One region of the Marinobacter nanhaiticus D15-8W genome, then DNA from elsewhere that is predicted to be linked to it. Evidence: predicted binding sites of a transcription regulator. Region 1 holds the regulator's gene; the other holds the start of a gene.
The links. Region 1 encodes LexA, which represses DNA repair genes until DNA is damaged. Its sites were predicted from a motif close to CTGTNTNNNNANACAG; they were not measured.
Positions count from the first base shown of each region.

Region 2: recA (recombinase RecA) is a predicted target of LexA. The motif match lies at 2,271-2,286, and genes of this name have one in related genera.

Region 1 is NZ_AP028878.1:3,339,111-3,351,246, reverse strand. Features, by position in the region: gene RE428_RS14885 (gamma-glutamyl-gamma-aminobutyrate hydrolase family protein) at 7-723, opposite strand; gene RE428_RS14880 (amidoligase family protein) at 699-1,697, opposite strand; gene RE428_RS14875 (DUF6231 family protein) at 2,007-2,468, shown strand; gene RE428_RS14870 (glutamine amidotransferase) at 2,469-3,188, opposite strand; gene RE428_RS14865 (acylphosphatase) at 3,394-3,666, shown strand; gene lexA (transcriptional repressor LexA) at 3,800-4,408, shown strand; gene RE428_RS14855 (cell division inhibitor SulA) at 4,449-5,003, shown strand; gene RE428_RS14850 (hypothetical protein) at 5,287-5,547, opposite strand; gene RE428_RS14845 (DUF6586 family protein) at 5,663-6,139, opposite strand; gene RE428_RS14840 (DUF1329 domain-containing protein) at 6,412-7,770, shown strand; gene RE428_RS14835 (hypothetical protein) at 8,008-8,331, shown strand; gene RE428_RS14830 (sigma-54 dependent transcriptional regulator) at 8,796-10,241, shown strand; gene RE428_RS14825 (sensor histidine kinase) at 10,499-11,740, shown strand; gene RE428_RS14820 (sigma-54-dependent transcriptional regulator) at 11,856-12,136, shown strand, end outside.
Region 2 is NZ_AP028878.1:3,515,732-3,527,867, forward strand. Features, by position in the region: gene RE428_RS15655 (PilZ domain-containing protein) at 30-407, shown strand; gene RE428_RS15660 (flavodoxin family protein) at 439-909, opposite strand; gene recA (recombinase RecA) at 1,155-2,201, opposite strand; gene pncC (nicotinamide-nucleotide amidase) at 2,349-2,852, opposite strand; gene RE428_RS15675 (transglutaminase family protein) at 2,972-3,877, opposite strand; gene RE428_RS15680 (circularly permuted type 2 ATP-grasp protein) at 3,890-6,370, opposite strand; gene RE428_RS15685 (alpha-E domain-containing protein) at 6,406-7,338, opposite strand; gene RE428_RS15690 (circularly permuted type 2 ATP-grasp protein) at 7,342-8,799, opposite strand; gene RE428_RS15695 (hypothetical protein) at 9,492-9,701, shown strand; gene RE428_RS15700 (hypothetical protein) at 9,796-11,955, opposite strand; gene RE428_RS15705 (ADP-ribosyltransferase-containing protein) at 12,024-12,136, opposite strand, start outside.

The DNA of each region.
Region 1 (12,136 bases):
GGCTGCTCAAAGTACCGGACCCTCGATATGCCCCAATCGATGCAATTTGCGGGCACGGACGGCGGCGACGAAATTTTTGAATATCCGCCTGTGCGGAGGGTGGTAAAGCAGGTATTCCGGGTGCCATTGAATACCGAGCAACCAATGGCCTTCCTCGCTTTCGATAGCTTGCACGAAATAGTCGTTATCCAGCGCCACGACCCGCAAGCCGCGCCCCAACCGCTTGATCGACTGGCTGTGAATACGATTGGCGCCGATGGTCGGTCCCTGCATGATATTCCCTACGAGGCTATCGTGGACCAGTCGCACGGTTTGCAGAGGTAGCAGCAGCGGTCGGTGGCGCGTGTTGACCCGCAGGGGCGTGATGTCCTGACATAGGGAGCCACCACGGAAGATGTTGATGAGTTGGGCACCACGGCAAATACCCAGCACTGGCAAGTGCAGGTCTTGCGCTTCGGTGAGTAACCGCCAATCGGTTTCATCCCGGATTCGGTCATAGTGGGCGCGGACCTGCGGTTCCTGACCATAGCGCGAGGGATGGACGTGAGTGCCTCCGGACAGCACCAGGCCATCCAGCATGCTCACGTCCACGTTCGATCCCGGTCGGATAAATAAGGTCCGCGCTCCGTACAGGTGAAGTCCGAAGCGGATCAAGCGGTGGGTCAGGCGCTGGCGCGACGGGCCGCTAACCCCAATAGTCAGCCCAGGTTCTGCTTCAGCCATGCGTCACAGCGATCCTTCCAGCTGGTGGTCAGGTTCTTGAAACTGAGCTTGCGGCTTGCCCGGTACTCGCCCATCAGGTCCGCCAGTTTCCCCGCATCGGCGGCGAGTTCCTCGACGACGACCCAATCGTTCCAGACACTGGAAAAATGCCATTCCGGGTTGTCGATGTCGCAGTCCGGCAGGCGGTAATGCAGGGTTGGGCGGGACTTGACCCGCTCGTCGTCCACGTATTCGCGCAACAGCGTCTCGTTCAGGTGTGCGAACAGCGGGAGCAGGTCCAGGGCCCGGTTGCGGGTTGGATTGTAGTGGAGATAATCCTTCATCAACTGACCCTGGTCCGGCGCGTAGTCCAGCTCCATGATCAGGTCAACATAGTCGCTGTCCCAGGGCTCGATATACGTGGTGAATTTACGACTGATATCGAGTTGGTGACGGGCCTTGAGCCAGTCGTAGAGGCCAGCAAAGGCGCGGAAATAGTTAACCAACGTGGCCGGTTCGAGGTCCGGTAACTCCGGATTGAGCTGCAGGCCAAAGGCATAGATTAGAGCTTCCCGGCTACCCAGCGCACCCGCTTCCCGCAACTTGTCGCAGAGGTACTCGACGGTTTCCAACTCGGATAGGGGGAGCGGCGGCGTAATAATCTCCAGCGGCACGATACGCTCGGCGGCGGCATCGATCACCTCCATCGCGTGTCCGCCCAGTTCCCGGATGGTCTCCGGTAAACGCTCGTCCCGGAGGTCCAGATCCTTGATTGGATCGGAGTCCAGCTCGATGGTGTAGTCGCCTGAGGGCGTTTCGATCCTGGTTACATAGCGGGAATCGAGCCTGGCCTTGCCCTTAAGGAGCTGGGCCGCGAGCGCTACCAGGTTTTCGTAGGTCAGGCCAGAGATCTCCACCTCCACGCCAACCCGGCGCTCCTTGCCTTCCGAGGTATTCCGGATGCTGGGCATCCGGCATGCCTGATCCTGCGTCATTTGAGCTCCTTGCGTTGCCGCCACTGAAGCCCGCGCCATTGGGCTGAACGTCCTGGGCCGATAAGCTCCCGGTCGCTCTCTTTGCGGGCGATGTCACTGCGAATCACTTTAACACACTGTTTTGTCGGGACGATGAACAGTCGTTAAGCCTGACAGGTTTATTGCCAGGACGTCTGGCTCGTTCACTGACCCGTCGAACCGACGGATGTCTGTAGTGGGCTTGCTTCACCTAATTCCTGCTAGACTTGAACCTGCATATCTTGAAACCTGTTCAAGTCGAACGGAGCCAGCCGGGAGCGACTGCCCTCAATGCTCGCCAACACCCTGAAACAGCTACTGGGCGAATACCGCCCCGAACGCCTGCTCGTCGCCGGCGAGGCTGCGCGCGAGGTGGGCTCGGAGTGGGTCGACCATTCCGGTGCCGAGCTTGTGGACCTGACGGAAAATCCGCTGGGCATCATGGAGCAACCGAGGGGTGTGGCGGACCTGGCACTCATCACCGATATACTCTCGCATCTGTCCCACGATGATGCCCGACAGCTATTGGGGTGGCTGCGTAATGCGGGCGCGCGGAGAGTTGCGGTCAGTGTCGCGCCAGGCGATGACTGGTCCTTCAATGACATGATCGCGCTGGCATTCCGCCGTTATTCGGCACTGGACGATGGCACCACCGTTTATGCCTACGATATTGAAACCTATAACCGCCCGCGCGACTGGAACAACCCCAGGTACTGGGCCAATCCCGAGAACTGGGGCAAATATCGCTGGTAGTCAGGGCATTAGATCCCGTTCCACCAGATCGGCAAACCGTCGCAACAGGCCCTGTGCTTCGGGTGTCTGACGCAAACCGGCGCGCAGGTCGACCACTGGCAAGCCTTCGGTCCTGAGGGCGGTGTCCAGCCGGTTGAGATAGGCGGACATGATGGGCGCCGTGAATTCGGGGTGGAACTGTACGCCCCACGCGCGACGGCCAATTCGGAAAGCCTGGTGGGGTTCATGGTTCGAACTGGCCAGTAGCGTCGCGTTTGGCGGCAGGCGAACGGCGGACTGCATATGGGTCAGGTGGGCCGGAAATACGTCCGGTAGTGCGCCCAGCAACCAATCCGTCCTGCCGTCGGCGTTCAATGTAATATCCAATGTGCCGATTTCCCGCCCGTCGGGGTGGTAGTCTGCGGTTCCGCCCATGGCGTGGGCCAACAGCTGATGGCCATAGCAAACGCCCAGAACCGGCAAATCCCCTGCGATACGGCGTGCAAGCCAGGCAGCGGTGCGCTCGCTCCAGTCCGCCCGCTCGCTAACCATGGCCGGGGAGCCGGTGACCAATACGCCATCGGAATGCTCTGGCAGCGGGGCGCCGCTGGCAACATCATGAACCTCAAGCCGAAGGCCAGGCCTGCCTAGCTGGCGAATGAACCAGTCCTCGAAGTCGCCATGCTCGGCCTTGATTTCCGGGTAAGTCGTGCCAGTTTTGATGATACTGAGTGTCTTCATGATTCTCCGATGGTAAATGGCTTGCCGCAAGTGGACATGTTGTTTGCTGTCGACGGAACGGGAGCCAGGGCTGGGCGGCTCTGGGAACGCGATAGTCAACGGGAATAGACAGTACCGGCAATGGAACCATGGCCGCATTTTAAGGGAAAGTCGTTCCCGTTAGGCTGTAAGGTATTCAGGACGAACGTATTTCATGGAGGTCGTAATGGAAGAACAGTGCATTCGAGTCTTCGTTTCCGGTCGGGTCCAGGGTGTTAATTTCCGCGGCAGTACGCAGGAGCAGGCCAAGACCAAGGGCATCTCGGGCTACGCCAAGAATCTGACCGACGGCCGTGTCGAGGTCGTGGCCTGCGGTGACGAATCCGCACTCGAATGGTTGCTTGAGTGGTTGCACAAGGGACCTTCTTCGGCACGTGTCGACGAAGTTAAGGTCGAGTCCATTCCCTATAAGCCCCGCAAGGAATTTTCCGTTAAATAGCATCAGGTTCCAACCTTTAAACGCGGCGGCCGCCCTTGCCGGCGGCCTGGCTGTTTCTCCTGTCTGCAGGGTTTACACTGGATAAGATACTGTATATAGTTCCAGTTACTGTATATAAAGACAGGTAAACGGCATGAAGCTGACACCGCGACAAACCCAGGTACTCGACGTTATCCGGCGCTACGTGGATGAAACGGGCTATCCGCCTACCCGCGCGGAAATTGCCCAAGAGCTGGGCTTCAGGTCTGCCAACGCGGCAGAGGAGCATTTGCGAGCGCTGGCCCGCAAAGGTGCGATAGAAATGGTACCCGGCGCCAGCCGTGGCATTCGCCTACCCGAAGAGGAGGAGGACCCCGGATTGCCGATTGTGGGGCAGGTCGCTGCGGGTAACCCAATCCTCGCCCAGGAACATATTGACGACTACTGCGCTCTACAGCCGACGTTCTTTTCGCCGTCCGCCGATTACCTGCTGCGCGTGCGCGGCATGAGCATGAAAGATATCGGCATTCTCGACGGTGACCTGCTTGCGGTCCACCGGACCCAGGATGTTCACAACGGGCAGGTCGTTGTCGCTCGCGTTGGTGAAGAAGTCACCGTCAAGCGCTTCAAGCGTGAAGGCAGTCATGTTTACCTCCTGCCCGAAAACGAAGAATTCGAACCGATTGATATCGATCTGGCCGAGCAGGAGCTGTTTATCGAAGGTCTCGGTGTTGGTGTGATCCGCCGCTCGGATATGCACTGACCTTTATAGAATCTGGCGTGTGTGAAGTTGGAGGTGTCTCGTGGAGCAGCTCAGTTTTAACCAGAACCTGACATACAATGCGGCGGCTATTGCGTCGCCGACCAAGGCTGTGTCCCGGCAGTCCGCTCGCTATTCGGCGCTGAATGGGGCTCGTACCGGCGCCGTAGCCTTCACGGCGGGGCGCGATGCGCGTCCAGATTACGCGGATGTTGCGAGACCTTCGTCGGTCGAGAAGCCTGAAGGTAATGTTACCGAAATCATCCTGCCGGAAGCGCAAGTGGAAAACATGCAGTTGCTCCTGCCGATGCTGACGCAACTGAACCAGGAGCGTCGCTGGTTGGCGTGGATCGATCCGCCCCAGGCTCTGATGCAGAAGTGGCAGCAGATGCATGGCATTATCGCCAGTGAGCTCCTGGTACTGCGCTCCACGGGTCAGCATGATGCACTTTCCCTTGCCGAACGCGCCCTGGCCGCGGGAACCTGCCACGCGGTGGTGATGTGGACGGCGGACGCCCTGGGGGCTGCGGCGTTCGATCGGCTGCAGACAGCTTCCGCAAAAGGCGATAGCCACGGGGTGGTACTGAGGCAGCGGTGAATTGCTGGGCTGAATGCGTCGTACTGTATGATCGCTCGACACAGATCCGAAGCAACGGCAGTCTGAAAGACTCTCCTTATTCGGAAAGAAATAGGAATGGTTAGAGCGCTTTATGAGGCCCGGTCGCTTAGCTAGCCTGCAAGCGGGTCAGCAGGATACATAAGTGCTGGCCAACAAAAAACGGGCGCTTCGGCGCCCGTTTTTAGTCTGAGGAGCTTGGGATGCGTTTGGAGTTGGGTGTTCCGGGCTGCCCCTATGCACTTGGCACGATAAGGAAAGGAAGTTAGTGCAGGGTCCTGGGGCGAGATGACGGCTGGTGCTCCGGCTCGTCCTCTTCCCAGTCGAGGTCATGGGCTATGTTGCCGACAGCTTCGATACCGGCGGTCATCATCGCCTTGGCGACTGCAAGGTCGCGCTCTTCCATCATGTCTCGTGCTTCCTGCGAGAACGAGATACGTACCAGCGGCGCGGTCTCATCATCAGCGCGACGCAATGCAAAGTCGCCATTTGGAAGTTCGACAATTTCAAGAATTGATGTAGACATAGTTACTGCCTTTTCCTGACGGCCAGGCCGCCTGAATGAGAAGTTTACTACTGTGAGCTTTCCGTTTGCCTGTGAGGTCGCTGTGTTAAAAAGATTAAGCCGTCATCCTCGGGGCTTACCACTCATCGTGACGCTCCAGGATCATTTCGACGTAGTGTTTCAGCGCCTTCGCCGTTTCCAGAAGAGCTGCCACCGACCGGTCGGGCCCTGAGTCTGCAGCAACAGCAATCATGTTCTCCCGTTCCGCAGGTGACTTGCGCTCACTTGGACGCTGCTGCGCTTGAACCATGAACTCGATGTGTTGCCACCAGGAGCCGGGGTCGGCCGCCAGGGAGCGCAACTCATTAAGCTCGGCCTGGTCGCCGGCCAATAGATCGGCCAGTTCGTCCAATCCCCGTGGCGCTGCATTACGCACCTGATAAATATCTGCAACCAGACGAAGCAATGCTGTACGCGCTTCGATTAGTAAAGCTACGGCTCCCTGGGTCGCGGCTTCCCGCTCTGCGGCTTGCGCCTGACGTTCAGCGACCCGAATCAGGGTCGTCGCCAGGAATACTTGCTGCTTGGTGAAAGACGGCCACTGAGACGCCATAGATCAATTCATCGCTCACTTGAACACTATGTCCGTAGTCTAACAGATAGCGGCGGTGGTTTCGCCTTCACATAGGTGGGAAATAGGCAATTTGGTAGCGTTAAGAAACTTGATTTGCGTCATGGGTTTAACAACTTCCTACAAAGTAATTCTTGTCATTTTTGCATCAATCAGGCAAATAGGCGCCCGGATTCGAAATTTTCAGGCATTTTCCGCGACGTTGATGCCCAATGGCTGAATGCTCCGAAATTGCCGTCTGGAGGGGAATCATCATGCGCCATCGCTTTCTTGTGCTGACCGTGTTTTTACCGCTTGCATGGCATGCTGCTGCCAATGCGAAGGTATCTGAGGTCGAAGCAGCACGGCTCGATCAGGACCTGACGCCGATTGGCGCTGAACGGGCAGGTAACCTGGCAGGCACTATTCCGATGTGGACGGGTGGCTCGGCTACGCCGCCGGAAAATTACCGCCAGGGCGAGATTGAGGTGGACCCTTTTCCGGACGATAAACCGTTGTTCGTCATTTCCGCCGAGAATATGGACCTCTATCGGGAGAACCTGACCGCTGGACACCAGCGATTGCTGCGCCAGTACGGCCCGGACTATGTCCTCCCGGTCTACAAGACCCGCCGCACTGCAGCCTATCCCGAGCGTATTTACGAGCGTTCACGGGACAACGCCGTAAGTGCAACACTGCTGGACAATGGGAACGGCGTGCGCGATACCATCGCCACCAGCCCGTTCCCCGTGCCTCAGAACGGCCTTGAGGCTATCTGGAATCACATCCTGCGCTACCGCGGTGAGGAAGTATCCTTTCGCTCCGCATTTGCGACTCCAACTGTGGACGGCTCCTTCAACCCGGTATTGACCGAATATGATTATTTCTTCGCCTACAGCGAGCCGGGTGTCCAACTGCGTGATATCGACAACAAGATCTTCTACCTGAAGACCCGCATCATGGCGCCGTCGAGCCTGGCCGGTACCCTGAACCTGGTGCACGAGACGCTGGATCAGGTGCGTTCTCCCCGTCTGGCCTGGCGCTATGAATCCGGCGAGCGCCGTCTGCGTCGCTCGCCGAACCTGGCGTACACCACCGACCTGCCCAACAGCTCGTCGTTACGCTCGGTAGACCAGAAGGACATGTATAACGGCGCCCCCAACCAGTACGACTGGGAATTGAAGGGCAAGCGCGAAGTCTACGTACCGTACAACGCCTACAAGTTGCATCAACCCGAGGCAACGGCGGATGAAATCATCCAGTCCCGCCACATCAACCAGGCGCTGACCCGCTATGAACTACATCGCGTGTGGGTCGTCGAGGCAACGCTGCGAACCGGTATGGAACATATCTACCACCGCCGCGTGTTCTACCTGGATGAGGACAGCTGGCAGATCCTGGCGACGGAAGAGTATGACGAGGACGGCAAGCTGTGGCGGATTTCCGAGGCCCATAACATCAGCTACTACACCGTTCCGGTGTTCTGGACCACGCTTGAGCTGACCTACGATCTTCGATCCGAACGCTATTACGTGGATGGCCTGGACGACGGTCAGGGACCGTATGACTTCAGTCCCGGCTTCCGCGGCAACGAATTTACCGCATCGGCGGTGCGCCGTTCGGCGCGGCGCTAGGCTGTCGCAAAACCCGGCGTGCTCGTTTTCGGTGGGCTGAATGTTCTGGATGAACTGAAAGCAGTCAGTAGCCCGAAACCGCTCGAAAGCCCGGCCCGTTCTGTGCCGGGCTTTTTGTTATCGGGACGTCCGCGTAATCTGCGGGGCATTGTGGGGAGGGCGCTTTGAGCCGCTATACTGGTGGCCATTAAGTGCCTGCTCATATATGGCAGGCTGGCACGTGAACGGAGAGAAATCATGCCCTCGGCGCTCGAAACCCTGGATACTTTGCTCGATGCCTTTCGCCACGCCCTGTCAACGGAGGATATGGTTGAACTCAACCGGATTACCGAGGCGGTGCGACCGGCCATCCAGGCCGCAATGGCTGACGTGAAAGAGGGCAATACCGATTCCGGTGCCTTGCAGGAACGTTTGCTTGACTTACAGGCCTTGACCGAGCGGGCCTCTCAAGACGCCAGCAAAGCTCGCGAAGAGGCGGCTAAGGGGCTGCGCGAGATCAACCAGAATCGCAATGCGGTGAATGCATACGCCAACGTAAGGAATCGAGGATCCCGTTACTAAAGAGCCTCTGATTCGACACGGAATTCTGATTATTGACAATTTATTGCGTCATAAAATTGACTGTCACCGATCCAGAGTCTTAAATACGCGTCATAATTCAGGCATCATCTGCTGCACAATACGCTCGATTATGAGCTGGTGCATTTTCTGAAGCGTAGTACCTCGCTTTGAATGGTACTGATCGAAAGCCGGCACTTATTTTGAAGCCGGCTCTTATTTTGAAAATCGGTACCGACTGAAGATAAGTACTCACTGACGATTTGTACTCGCTGAAAATGGGTAATCACTAAAATGTGGTGCTTACTGAAGTCTAGTACTTGCTAAGAAAGCTCCGAATCATCCGGTTGGCTGTTTTGCGTCGGCTGCCCCGGTATGACTCCGGTTAGCCCCTTTAACCGGACTTCATACCGGCCGTCAGGACTGCGAGCCCAGGAGCATTTTATCGACCCGGAGATCCAGACTGCATGTCCAGCGACAACAATAAAATACTGGTGTTGATTGGCGATCAGGATGTTTGTCGTGACCTGACGACGATCCTCGAATTCCTCGGTGAGGTGCCGACCGTCGTGTCGCCGGACAAGGTAGGCTCTATGGATGCCGACGCCGTCAAAGACGTCTCCGCTGCCATCCTGGATGGCGGCCAAGCCGATCTCCCCGGTCTGGTGAGAGCCCTGGATAAAGTCGATGCCGGCCTGCCGGTATTGATGATCGGGGACCCGGACCTGGCTGATCTGGAGTCGGAGCTTGCCCAGCGGGTCATCGCCCGAATGGAATGGCCGCTAAATTATACCAAGTTCGTTGATTCCCTTTACCGCGCCCAGGTATTCCGCGACCAGTATGCCCGCTCCCGAGAGCGTGGTCAGCAGCGCAGTATCCAGCTGTTCCGCAGTCTGGTCGGCACGAGCCGAACCGTTCAGCATGTCCGCCAGCTGATGGGGCAGGTGGCGGACAAGGAAGTCAGCGTGCTGATTACCGGCGAGTCCGGCACCGGCAAGGAAGTGGTGGCGCGCAATCTTCACTACCATTCACCGCGACGCCAGAAGCCGTTCGTGCCGGTCAACTGCGGCGCCATTCCTGCCGAGCTATTGGAAAGCGAGCTTTTTGGCCACGAAAAAGGTGCCTTCACGGGTGCGATTACGGCCCGGGTCGGACGTTTCGAGATGGCTGAAGGCGGCACCCTGTTCCTTGATGAAATCGGCGACATGCCGCTGAACATGCAGGTCAAGATCCTGCGGGTGCTGCAGGAGAAAACATTCGAGCGTGTGGGTAGCAACCGCACTCAATCGGCTGATGTTCGGGTCGTTGCCGCGACCCACAAGAATCTCGAGGACATGATCGAGTCCGGAGAATTCCGCGAGGATCTTTACTATCGGCTCAATGTCTTTCCCATCGAAATGCCGGCGCTGCGCGAGCGGGTCGAAGACATCCCGCTGCTGGTGAACGAGCTGATATCGCGTATGGAGAAGGAGAAGCGCGGTTCCCTGCGCCTCAATTCCGCAGCAATCATGAGCCTGTGCCGGCACGACTGGCCTGGCAACGTGCGGGAACTGGCTAATCTGATCGAGCGCCTGGCGATCATGCATCCCTACGGCGTGATCGGGGTTCAGGAACTGCCCAAGAAGTTCCGTTACGTGGACGACTTCGACGAGAATCGCCCGGTCGAGGATGTGGGGATGCCTGCAGGCGTACCCGGTTTGGTTGGGCTGGACGCGCCCGCGTTGCTGCCCGTCAATGGGATCGATCTGAAGGACTACCTGGGCAATCTCGAGAAGCAATTGATTCAGCAGGCATTGGACGAGGCCGGCGGCGTCGTCGCCCGAGCCGCTGAAAAGCTGCGCATCCGGCGTACCACACTGGTCGAGAAGGTGCGGAAGTATGGCCTGCGCGAGGACGAATCCGAGAATATGTAACCGCATGGCCGCCATTCGGCGGCCTGCCTCCCCCTCAAAGCTCAACCCGACGTGCCGCCGTCAAAAACTCGTTTGCCCTCAGTTTGCCAACCCCGGATTCACGACGGTTATCTGTCAGCTGCCTTCGCTTATCATTACTTACTTACTGAAAAGTAAGAATAATCCAAAACTGGCACAGCAATCGCTTATTAGCCTGCAACGTTAATTTACCAGGGGCATCGCAGAGGCATTCTGCGGTCGACTTCCGGAGGTCAGGCATGAGCCAGTTGCAGTATTCCATCCATTCATCCGCGTCGGATCGCGCATCCAACGCTGCTGCTGACGCGAATGAAAAGGTGACGGCCCTGTTCCCACCGTCCAATGAAGAGGCGGCCGTCGATTCGGCACTCGACCTGTTCAACCGGATGTCACGCCAGATTACCGATTCCTATCGCACCCTCGAATCCCGGGTTAACCAGCTTTCCGGTGAGTTATCGGCGGAATCCCGTCAGCGTCAGCAGGAGTTGGAAGAGAAAGAGAGGTTGGCGGATCGTCTGTCAACACTGCTTTCCGTCATGCCGGCCGGGGTGGTGGTTCTGGACAGCAGGGGCGTGGTTAGCCAGTGCAACCCGGCGGCTGTTTCGTTGCTGGGCGAACCGCTCGAAGGAGAAGCCTGGCTGGAGGTTATTCGCCGCTGTTTCGCGCCGCGTCGCGATGACGGCCACGAAGTCTCCCTACGCGACGGCCGTCGGGTCAGTATTGAGATCCGTTCCATGGAGAACGAGCCCGGACAGCTGATCCTGCTGACAGACCTGACTGAAACCCGTCGCCTTCAGGCGCAGCTTTCCCATGCCCAGCGCCTATCGGCTATGGGCAAGATGGTGGCGTCACTGGCGCATCAGATCCGTACGCCGCTATCCGCGGCGATCCTCTACGGCGGTCACCTGTCCCAGCCGGACCTCGATGAGGAACTGCGCCAGCGCTGTGCGAACCGCCTGATGTCGCGTTTGACCCACCTTGAGCAACAGGTTCGCGACATGCTGATCTTTGCCCGCGGCGAAACGCGTCTGGCTGAGCAACTGCCGCTGAAGAGCCTGACCGAAGGTCTCAAATCAGCAGCCGAAGGCCTGTCACTAAAGTCGGGCATCGAATTGGAGTGGGATGTCCAGGCCGAAGACGGGGCGATCCATTGCAACCGCGACGCTCTGGTGGGTGCCTGCATGAACCTGGTCAGTAACAGCCTCGAAGCGGGTGCAACCCGCGTGACTCTGGGGCTGCACGAGGTGGACGGCCAGCTGGAAATTGCTGTCGGAGATAACGGTCCGGGCTTTGAGCCCTCCCATAAAGAGCAGTTGTTGGAAGCGTTCTATACCACCAAGTCGCAGGGTACGGGCTTGGGGCTAGCCGTGGTCCAGGCGGTGGTTAAGGCTCACCGGGGTGAGTTCACCCTGGAATCCAATGGCGCCGACGGCGCATTGGCGAGGCTGCGGCTGCCTCTGGTTGCTGCCCAGCCGAGTTGATTCACGAGAACACACTTTAATCGGTGCCATGAGGTTCGATACCCAGGGCGCTACAGGAACTGAAGCCCGACGATAAATCGTCGGCACAAGAAGACAGAGCATGGCGGAGGCAATCATGGCCAAATCAACCGTTCTTATCGTGGAAGACGACCTCGACCTGCGCGAGGCCCTGGTCACCACACTGGAGCTCGCCAAGTTCCGGGTGCGCGAGGCGGATTCTGCCGAACAGGCCCTGCGGAGCCTGGCTGAGGCGCCAGTGGATATCATTGTCAGCGACGTCAATATGCCGGGCATGTCCGGCCATGAACTACTGGCTGAAGTACAGCGGCTGTACCCGGGCCTGCCAATGATGTTGATTACCGCCTATGGTCAGATCAATCATGCGGTATCCGCCAT
Region 2 (12,136 bases), 180 kb from region 1:
TAACAATGACAAGAGTGGAAACCGGGGTTATGACCAAAGACACTGGAGACCGCCGTATCAAGAACCGCTACGAGGCGCATTGCCTGCAGGTCCGGCTCAGGGAGCGAGGCTTTTTCGGACGGGAGAAAAACCGCCTGCCAGTCACCTGCCTGGATATCAATCGTTACGGCCTGGCCGTTCTCTCACCGCGCCCGATGGATGCCGGCACACGACTCCTGCTGGATTTCTCGGGCAAGTACATTTCCGAATCACACGTAGCCGCGCGTATTGTCGACTGCCATTCCTACCAGGCGGGCTATCGGCTCGGTATCCAATTCAGCTATTGCCGGAATCGCCACAGTTACTCGCGCGCCGTGGACAACGCACTCTCGCGTATCGAGGGCTTCTACAATCGGCTGGCCGGCTAGCTAGCGCCTAATTCCCGGTTACAGGGCGCCCTCAAAACAGACCGGCATCCAGGCTGGCCGCGACATACATCCCCAGCTCCTCACATTGTTCTTCAAATGCATTCTGATACTCGCCGCGACATAGCACAGGATCGCAGGCCAGACGCCAGCGCAAGCCGGTTGTGATAGATTCGATGGCCCGATGGGTCCCGGTGCCGTCATGGCCGGCACGGATATAGAACGCAAATGGCAATCCCTGGGTTTTCTCCAGGCATGGGTAATAACTGCGGTCGAAGAAATCCTTGAGCGCGCCGCTCATATACCCCAGGTTCTCGGTGGTCCCGAGGATAATCGCATCGCACGCCAATACATCCTCAGGGCCAGCATCCAACGGCGCCATCACCTTTACGTCCACCGCCTCGATATCGGGATTGCGGGCGCCGCGCTCGACCGCCTCTAGCAGCTTACGGGTATTCGGCGATGGTACGTGGGCGACAATCAGTAGGCGTTTGCGGGCTTCCATTCAGTGCGAACTCCAGCTCTCGTTCAGAAGGAGTCCTTTACTCTGCATTTGGTTAGGGGTAGTGACAAGTGCCGAGCGGGCATACGTTACGTGCTAGAGCATTGTATGCGGCTATTTGATGCTTCAACCGGAATACCTCCCTTCACAATTAACCTTGGACTACGCCGTGCCGTAAGGCATAAAACGAAAAAAGAGCCGGCTCCTTTCGGAACCGGCTCTTTCGAAAACAACCCTATACGTCGACTTTAGAGCAACTCGCCACTGGCTTCTGCCGGGGCCTTGGCTTCCTTGTCCTTGCTTTCCGGTTTCGGCATCAGCTTTTCGCGGATCTTGGCTTCGATTTCCGTGGCCATTTCCGGATTCTCTTCCAGGAACTTGCAGGCATTCGCCTTGCCCTGGCCGATCTTGTCGCCGTTATAGCTGTACCATGCGCCGGACTTGTCGACGAAGCCTTCCTTCACACCTAGATCGACCACTTCCGCCATGTGGTAGATACCCTTACCGTACATGATCTGGAATTCAGCCTGCTTGAACGGCGGGGAGACCTTGTTCTTGACCACTTTGACCCGGGTTTCGTTACCCACCACTTCATCGCCTTCCTTCACGGCGCCGATGCGACGGATGTCCAGGCGAACCGAGGAATAGAACTTCAGTGCGTTACCACCGGTCGTGGTTTCGGGGCTGCCGAACATGACGCCAATCTTCATCCGAATCTGGTTGATGAAGACCATCAGGCAGTTGGCGTGCTTGACGTTACCGGTCAACTTACGCAGGGCCTGGGACATCAGGCGTGCCTGCAGCCCCACATGGGAATCGCCCATCTCGCCTTCGATTTCCGCCTTTGGCGTCAGTGCCGCAACGGAGTCGACGATGATCACGTCGATGGCATTGGAACGAACCAACATGTCGGCGATTTCCAGAGCCTGTTCACCGGTGTCAGGCTGGGAGACCAACAGCTCATCCACGTCCACGCCCAGCTTTTCGGCGTAGACCGGATCCAGTGCGTGCTCCGCATCGACGAAGGCACAGGTCTTGCCGGCCTTCTGGGCTTCGGCGATGACCTGCAGGGTCAGCGTGGTTTTGCCGGAACTCTCCGGTCCGTAGATTTCCACGATCCGACCGTATGGCAGGCCGCCAATACCCAGGGCCACGTCCAGGCCCAGTGAACCGGTGGAGACCGCCGGGATGGCTTCACGGGGCTGATCACCCATCTTCATCACGGCGCCCTTGCCGAATTGACGCTCGATCTGGCTCAGTGCCGCGCCCAACGCCTTCTTACGGTTGTCTTCCATCGCTGCGAAAACCTCGTCTTGATGTGCCGCCTGGCGGCATGATCCATAAACCCGGCCGCACCGGGTGAACTGTATATTTGAACAGTATTAAAACATAACGTTGGAAACAGGCCAAGTGCCATGTCCCATGCTATCGAAATAGAGAGACTAGCCCTGCTCCTGCAGGAAACCCCGTACGCCCTGCAGGGCGAACAGGACAGCCTGGCGACGGATGGCGTCGCGGTCGCCGGAAAAGTGTTCGACCACACTTTCGGTATCGGCCGGCGAGCGGCCCCAGGCGAACCAGACAGTGCCGACCGGCTTCTCGTCGGAACCGCCCCCCGGACCCGCCACACCGCTGATGGACACAGCTACTTGCGCACCGGTCGCAGCCAGCGCGCCCGCCACCATCTCCCGAACTACCGGTTCGCTCACCGCCCCATGCTCGGTCAGGGACTTGTCAGTCACTTCCAGCAGGACGCGCTTGGCTTCGTTCGAGTAGGTCACCAGACCACTGTGCACATAGTCCGAACTGCCGGCCCGGTCCGTCAAGGCCTTCGCTACCCAACCGCCCGTGCAGCTTTCCGCGGTGGTTATCATCAACCCACGCTCTCGCAACAGGTCACCGAGCGCGACAGCAGCCTCTTCGAGGACATCATCGGAAATCGACATGGAATAGCCTCCCCGGATATGAGAAAGCCACATTCTTAATGCCTGGATCGCTGCCGTCCACCCCCAACGGACATGGATTTTAGGAGGCAACCGGTCAGGGCTTTGATATGCGGCCGATTTCAGGATGAGGTAATTTTTGCTGCCAGGTGATCGAGCGGCATAACGTCCACTTCGACCTTAAGATCGTGGGCGCCGCCGCCACTCATCAGACCTTTGAGCGGCACCACATCGGCGTAATCCCGACCAAAGGCAATGGTGATATGACGCTCGTCAGGCATTAGATCATTGGTGGGATCGAAATCCACCCAGCCCAATGACGGATCGTAGACGCTGAACCAGGCATGGGAGGCATCGGCGCCGACCAGACGTTCCCGTCCCGGCGGCGGTATGGTTTCCAGGTAACCGCTGACATAGCAGGCCGGAATTCCCAGAGAACGCAGCGCGCTGATCGCCACATGGGCGAAGTCCTGGCAAACACCCCGTCGCTCCTTAAGCACCGTGTGCACCGGCGTCGCGAGGGTTGTAAAACCCGGGTCATAGGTAAACTCGCTGAAAATCCGATGGGTCAACCGTCGGGCGCCTTCCAGCAACGGCAAACCCGGTTCGAAGATGCCGCGTGCAAAGTCGGCCATGACCTCATCAGTCGGCGCCATGCGCGTGCCGACGCGAAGCATGCGGGCCTGCAACCCAAGCCGATCCCGGCTCTGGTCGAGGGTTTTCAGCGCTTCTTCCCAAGGCATCGACCGGGCAGGGGCGTCCGACAACCCTCGAGGCATTACGTCCACCTGACTGGTGACTTTGACACTCATCTTCCTGTGGACGGTATTGACGTGAAAGAAGGTATAAAGATTGCCGAAAAAATCCGGGTGATTGTAGAGACTGCTCGGATTCGGCGTCACCGACAGCCGACTGGACTCGATCTTCTGGTACAGCAGGCCGCGGGGTAATAAACACCCCCGGTTATAGCTGTTTGCGATGTCCTGCTCGTACTTGTAGCGGGTAATGTGGGTGATGCGGTATTTCATTGCGCAGGCACCTCACACATCGTCGATCGGACGCGGAATATCCGCGTGGTTGAAGTATGCCAGCGTGATCGCCTCGGACAGCTTGCTCAGCAGGTTGTTGATGCGCGTGAGCAGTTCGTCCAACTGTGGCGAGGGTTCGCCGGATTCGCTGATCAGTGCTTCCAGGTCGACCAGTTGCAGAGTGGAAACCAACTCAACCATCAAGCGCTGCTCCGCGTTCAGGCCAGTGAGCGTGGAATCACGCTCCGGCAGCAGATTCACCTGCCGTTTGAGACGGGCGCATTGGTAGCCCACCGAACGCGGCGTGCCTTCGTCCAGCAACAGCAGGTCGATGATGGCCACCGGATGCAGCTCCGTGCGGTAGCGCCGGCGGTACGTCATTAAAGTGTCCGCCATACGCAGCACCGCTTCCATCAGCGCCGCCGGTGGGCGCGGATACTTCACGAAAACCTTGTGCAGCAACGCGGTGGTCTGCTGGGCGCGCTCGATGTGCTGGCCAATATCCATGAATCGCAGGGTCTGGGTACGGCTCATGGTTTCGTTGTTAAGTCCGTAGATCGCGGACTGGAGCAGAATGATTTCATCCAATGCCCGATCCATACGCGAGGTGGAACCCCGGGCCGGAAACTGGTTCAAGGCACTTTGTAGCCGTTCGAGCACATACCAGGTGTCTTCACTGAAGTATTCACGCACGGACTGGGCGTTCATGATCAGCGCCTGCAATACCGCCAACAGGCCGTCCTTGCGCTCATAGAGGAAGAGCCCGGTCAACTGGTGGGTCAACTCCTCCATAAACTCCGTGGGCATGAACACACCGCCATTGATGGTGCAGGCGAATTCAACCAACGGGGTCAGGGTCGGCACCTGCTCATTTCGGGACAGGGTGCTGACGAGGGGCAGGGATGCACGCATGGCACGGCAGGCCAGGTTCAGCCGTTCGCTGTACCGCCCGAGCCAGAAGAGGTGATCCGCCACACGACTGGGCAGCAAGCCGGTCTTTCGCGATAGCCTCACGCTGGTCATCGTGTTGTGTAGCAGACTGATAGGGCTATCGTCCGGACTCTGTAGCCAGACATCCTTGGCCATGAATTTTGTGCCAAGACCTAACTGCAGTTGCAACGACTGTTCGTGGCAGCGGGCCAGCCCGCCCGGGAGGATCTTGTCGCCTTCAGCGTGACGCAGGACGAAACTACGCAGGGCGACATTGCGGGCCTGCACTTCCCGCTTCTGCCATACCGGTAACGTACTCAACGGCAGGATACGGCGTGCCACGAACCGCTGGGGTTCCTCGGCAATACGGTCCGCCAGCCCCTCCCGCTCGCGGCGACTGGCATTGGCATAGGTGATCAGCTTGCCTGGCTTTTCCAGGTCATGGATGACCATATCGATCAACTCGTCCAACACTATCTGGCGCTGCTCCGGATCGCCACACCAATAGGCTTCGACCGAAGGCAGGATCAACGACTCATCCAGCAGATGGCGACACAGGGTCTCCATGTAAGGGAGCAACGCGCCGCCGTCGACCAGTGCGCTGCCCGGCGGGTTGCAGCACAGCAAATTACCCTGCCGAATGGTCTGCAGCAGGCCCGGACTACCCGCAATATCGCTGTCCAGCTCCAATGGATCGCTAAGGTAGTCCGGCATGTAACGGAGCAAGGCGTCCACCGGCTGCAAGCCGCTCAGGGTCTTCAGCCAGATGCGTCCCTCGCGGAACATCAAATCCGCGCCATGGACCAACGCCAGGTCCAGGTAGTTGGCCAGGAAGGCATGTTCGAAATATTGCCCGTCCCGGTAGTTGCGGGTCATGAGGCCGATCAGAGGTTCACTGGCGTAGGGAATCTGGGGCACCAGGGCGCGTTGCAGATCCTTGAAGAAGTTGGCTAGGTGGCGTTTGTCGAATCGTTGGGTCAGTTCCGGGACGACCTGGTTGATGGCTACCCGATTCTCGAGGACATAGCCGAGCCCGCCAGGCGCCTGGGAGCAATCACCATAGACGGTCATACGCCCCTGGGCATCGCGTCCCATATCGCAGCCAAGCATCACCAGCCAGTCCATATCGTCTGGCAGCAAGCCGTGGCAGGGTAACAGGAAGCTTGCATTGCTATAGATGAGTTCCGGCGGCAGAATGCCGTCCTGGAGCAATTTCTGCGGCCCGTAGAGATCCCGTAACACCGCGGATAGCAAGCGCCGACGCTGGGCCAGGCCGGCTTCGACGGTTTCCCATTCTTCGAGATCGAACAGCCAGGGAATCAGGTCGAGGGTGCGGTTCTGCTGGTGCTGGGGATCGAAGGTAGCGCCATGTTCACGCAACTGATGCTGCAGGTCGGAGGACAGCGCGCCGAGCACATCGCCGCCCTGCTCCATCAACCAGCCGAGCACCTGGGACCAACCTGAATCTTCGGCCCGGGGCAACCATTCATCCATGGCCCGTGACGGGCACTGGTAAGACTGCCTGATGTCCTCCAGCGACAGGCGCGCGTCGAGTCGAGTCATGGATGAACCTTGTTTTTATGGTCGTCGAGCTTCCGCTAGGCTGCCGGCGCGTGAAGCGCTTGCTGGACCAGGGCACCATGCAGATCGATAAGTCCCGCCTGAACGGTATCGATCAGGCCATGCAACTCCAGCGTCGAAAGCGTATTCAGCGGATCAGAGTCTAGCGCTTTCCGAATCTTCGCAGTAGTTTTTAGCACATCCTTCTTGTTGGGCAGGTCACGAACTTCCCATTCGATCTTCTCCATACAATAGATGACCGAACGCGGGAATGGGCCGTAGGTCAGCAGGAAATCTATTACATCCGTCTCACCCTCTTCCTGGGCAAAATAGCGACGATAGGATTCCGTCGCACCCAGCGCACTGAGCAGCGAACTCCACTGGAAATGCCGACGACTCTGCGGGCTCGATGTGGGCGCCAACTGCTGCAGGATCAGCACATCCATAATGCGGGTGGTCATGTCCGCTCGCTCAAGGTGGCGGCCGATATTGAACAGTTGGTAGGTCTCGTCCCGCAGCATGGTGCCGTCCATTACGCCCACCACCGCCTGGCAGCGGCGAATAACCTGCGCCATGAGGTTGTAGCGTTTGGCCCGGCTGGAGGCCAGTTTGCATTCGGACTGCACGAACAGGTTGAGGGAATTGATCTCTTCCCAGAAATCCCTGGGAATAACCTCGCGAACGCAGCGGGCATTGGTGCGCACCTGGGCACAGGAATGGCGGATCGACGCGTTGCTGTCCTCGGCGACGATCAGGTAATGCATCACCCCCAATTCGCTGGAGCTGCCCTCCTGGACAAAACCGCCGGCCTCTTCCCCCAGCACATCGATCAGCACCGGCCAGCTCATGCGGGTGTCCTCGTGGGAATCGATGAGCATGTGGGTGGTGGCATTGATCAGGCGGGCCGTGTCGTCCATGCGCTCGAGATAGCGGCCCATCCAATAGACGTTTTCTGCAACTCTTGCCAGCATGACTCAGCTCCCGTGATTGATGATCCAGGTGTCCTTACTGCCGCCGCCCTGAGAGGAATTCACCACCAGGGAGCCCCGACGCAACGCCACGCGGCTCAGGCCGCCGTTGGTGCAGTAAAGCTTCTCCCCCTGCAGGATGAATGGCCGCAGATCCAGATGGCGCGGCTCCAATACGCCTTCTTCACACAGGGTGGGCGCCGTAGACAGGTTCAGGGTCGGTTGGGCAATGAAGTTGCGCGGGTTCTCGCGGATAGCTGCCGCGCAACGTGCGCGCTCTTCTTCGGTCGCCCGCGGCCCGATCAGGATGCCGTAGCCACCGGACTCGTTGGCAGGTTTAACCACGAGTTTATCCAGGTTCGCCAGCACGTGATCACGCTCCTTCTCGTCCATGCACAGGAAAGTCGGCACGTTCTCGATCAGCGGATCCTGTTTCAGGTAGTAGCGAATAATGGAGGGCACGAAGGCATAGATTACCTTGTCGTCCGCCACGCCCGAGCCCGGTGCATTGGCGATGGCTACGTTGCCGGCACGCCAGGCGCCAATCAGTCCAGGGACCCCAAGCGCCGAGTCCTTGCGGAAGACCTTGGGATCGATGAAGGTGTCATCGATCCGACGGTAGATCACGTCTACCTGCTCCGGCCCACGCAGAGTTTTGACGAACACCTTGTCGTCCTCGACATAAAGGTCGTGATTTTCCACCAGCAGGCACCCCATCTGCTGGGCCAGGAAGCTGTGCTCGAAATAGGCGGAGTTGTAGATACCCGGCGTAAGCACCACGATGCGCGGCGTGACGTCGTCCCGGGGCGAAAGGGAAGCCAGCATGTCCCACAATCGAACCGGATATTCATCCACCGGGCCGATCGTGGTTTCGGCAAACAGTTCCGGGAACACCCGTTTCATCACCGTCCGGTTTTCCAGCATGTAGGACACGCCGGACGGCACCCGGAGATTGTCTTCGAGCACCAGGAAGCGCCCTTCGCCATCGCGCACCAGATCGGTGCCACAGATATTGGCCCACACACCGTAGGCGGGTTGAAAGCCCTGGCATGGTGCAAGGAAATTCTTCGAGTTGAGCACCAACTCCTTGGGAACGATGCCGTCCTTGAGGACCTTTTGCTCGTTGTAGAGGTCATCGATGAACAGGTTCAGTGCCTGCAAGCGCTGTTTTAGCCCATCGCTGGTGCGTTCCCAATCCGAGGCGGCGATGGTCCGCGGGACAACATCCAACGGCCACGCGCGGTCGATGTTCTGGCTATCGGAATAGACGGTAAACGAGACGCCCATGGATGAGATGGTGCGGTCCAGTTCGGCCTGGCGGGCGGCCAGCTCATCGGCGCTGTTCTGCATGATAAAGCGGGTGATGGCCAGAGCCTGGGGGCGGGCGTTGCCGTGGGCATCCACCAGCTCGTCGTAACAGTCCGGGTACGGACGATAGGGATCAAGTGCAATCACATCTGACATGGTGGTCAGGCTCCCTGCTGTTGTCTGGGTGGCTCCGTTTTTGGGAGAACCAGCGCGACCGAAGAGGTCCATAAGTTTCGCGCGCTGGAGTTATACGTTCAGCAAAGCCAGTGCCACATCAGAATTCAGCTTTTTTTGTCGTGAGGTCGTCAATTTGTTTTGAATTATTCAATTAAAGATTAGACCGTGAGGTCGAGCCTGTGAATTTTGCGACGTAAGCCTTGCGCCCCAAGGGGTCACCTTCCTCAGAACAAATCCAGCCACCCTGGCTCGTTTCATCGCTTCGCAGATTTCCTTACAATCCCGTTTTGCCCCATCCCACCGGAACGAGAAAAACGGATCCCGCATGTCGATCGCGCCCACCGAGCTCAGTAAACAGACGCCCATGATGCTTCAGTATGTTGCGGGCTTTCAGTGTAAGGCAGTGTAGATCAGTGTTTGCGCGGGTTTTTCGGGCTGGCCGCTGATTCGTCAAAACGGCAGAATGGGGTATTTTTAGGCGGCATTTTGCCCCATTTTTGCCCCAAGGGGTTGGGCCGGGACACGGCAAATCTCAGGATGGCAGGATTTGAACCTGATTTTTAGGGATGGCTCGACATGCAGCCCCATAAAAATCAGTAGTTTGGTGTCGTAGCGTGTCGTAAGATTGATGCGTTTGGGACAAAAAGTGGGACACAGCTAACGGAGCTATCATGAATATCGAAACCATCTACGAAGAGTCGCCAGAGGAAAGGTGTCTTTTAGAGGAACTCGAGCGCCTGAAAGTGGAATACAGTCAGGCGGCGGCGCCTATCCTTGATCGCTTATGTCACCTCCGCTCACTTCGTATGCCGATGTACCGGATATCTGCCGCCGATGCCCGGCACCTTGGGCTGCCTTTAGCTTCGGGCGACGGGCCATAACCACAGACACCCAGCAAGCCACCAGGAACAGCGCGTTGCCCAGGAGGGCGCGAAGGTGGTGGAGCTTGAATCGATGACGTTTCATTTAGGACTATTACTCTCTCCACCGGCCCTCAGCGTACAGCATCACATCCACTGTGCCATCGACGTTCCTTCTTAGCTTGCACTGCGTCTCGTTTTGCAGAGATGAGAACCAGGGGACAATTAGGTTATCTCGGTCACCATTGGCTCCAAAGCACCCGTAAATGTATTCATTATTGATGAATGCAGCCGGAAGGGTCCAAGTTGCCTCTCCGCTGGAGAATGTGAGCGTTATTTTCGCACGACACGTCATTGTCCCGTCTGGGTGCTTTGTCCATTCGCCATTTGCATTGCTACCGCTACGAACGAAATTTTCGCCCTGGCGTGTGACAATGACTGTGCCGCTGTCTTCAACCAAAGTCTGTGAAGCGGAGTCGAGAAGACTTACAGCATCAGACGCAACATTCAGTATTTCAATGCGCCTGATTTCATCGTTTTCCGTATCACGGATTGATATATCAGTAGGAAGCGTGCTTCCGCCAGCCGCTGTTCTTTCGATTGTTACATCTAGCAGACTTATATTGCCAAGCGGTTTACCAATACACTCCCCAGATAGCGTTAATAGGTTGATTGGCGCCCCGTCAATAGCTCCTTGGTCGTTTTCGTTTGCGTCCTCGATATAAACGTGGTCAGCAGAAATCCAGGGGCCTCCCGAATAATGCCGACGGATTAACAAAGCACTGTTGCCAGATCGATAAGACTTTATGCTACCGAACGAAATCTTGCCGCCCGGGGCGCTGGTCGATGACAGGTCGGTTCTTAGGGTGTCGAGAGAGTCATAATCAACAAGGTTGTCGATTCTGATGTCAACAGGATCAGATGAGTCTCGCAGTTGGCGCAATGCGATACCAATTCCACCAAGAGTATTGCGGGTGACGACTGTTTTGATATGAACACCCTGGATGCGCTGCGATGAATTATTAGGCTCAAAATCTATGCCATACGAAGGGTCTGTGCCGCTAATGTCGGAGATGATTACAGTATCCGCGGTTAAACGGTCACAATGAATCACGCTGATACCCTGGCGCCGACAATCTGAGATTTTCGCTACGCCAGTTATATCCAGAGACCCCGGATTATTTGGCGCATCTGCACCCATATAGATGGCATCGCCCCATGCTCCAGACAGGGTGGGGTTTGATATCTCAATATCGGTTGACGAGTACATACCGATAAGCATGCCGGATTCGCCCGTCGCACCTAAGTGCTCGTCTTTTTCGCCAACAATAACTGGATCAACAAGCCTAACGCCTGACCTACCATTCATGTAGACACCGAAATATGTGTCGAGGTCATTGGGCAGGATCTTTATGCTCCCGCCGTTACGCCAAACGATGTTATGACCGCTGCGCGGGACAATGCCGATGCCACTAGCTTGGTCTTGTAGGTCAATCTCGAATTGCCCGCCCTCAATAATGAATGGGCTGCCGACATTTACACCATTTTGAAGAACCTGTAACTGGTCGCCGTTTCCAGGAAGAGCGCCACTCGAGAAAGCGTCGACATCTTCATTCGAAGATTTCACGAAACAACCGGCACCACCGACGTCAGTTTCTCCTGTGCCGGCGTGGAAGCTTGCCGTTTTCTCGCTGACGGTTGAGCCTGGCTGAAGCGTAACTGAGGGCACAGTCGGGCTAATGATAGTTATTCCGTTGTGCTCTGCCTTCGATCTAGATGACTCCCAATAGAAATAGCCGCCCCCCCTGCTTGAATTAGGGTGATAACTGCGAACCAGAATGATTGGGTTGGCTGACGGGTCGGCGCCAAATAGATCATGAACAGAATCAACCCCCTCCAGATCATCACGAGGAACAACGGCAAAGTTTATCCCGGTGACCCCTATAGAGATTGGGTCTGGAGTGATGACGCGGAACTGTTTGCCGGTGCTGGCCACGCTTACCAGCGTTCCTTGCGTTACATCGCGTCGCCCGTCAAAGTCTCGAGCGCGATACCAATCACTGGTGTCGGCAATATAGATGCCATTATCCGCGGCATCTGTCTGGTCCTTCACGAGGATTCGGTCGCCAGTAACCAAGTCTGTTGCCCAATTACCCCCGGCCTGTACACCAAGCCCTGCGCGAGTGATATTACCTGTGGTGTAGTCCTTCACTGGCGCTTTCATGGCGACAGAGGTGGAAAGGCCCTGGATGCGATCAGTCACAGTCGAAGACATGCGGTTACCTCAAGATTGGCAATAAAAAACCCCGCACTTGGCGGGGTTTGTTTGGGTCTACTGGGTAGTTAGCGTTCGTCGGCAGGCCGGCTGAACATGATGCCTTTGGCGAACTCGGCCGGATTCTCTGGGCGCTCGTTACCCTCCATGAGATCGAAGAGATATTCCCCGGTGATCCAGG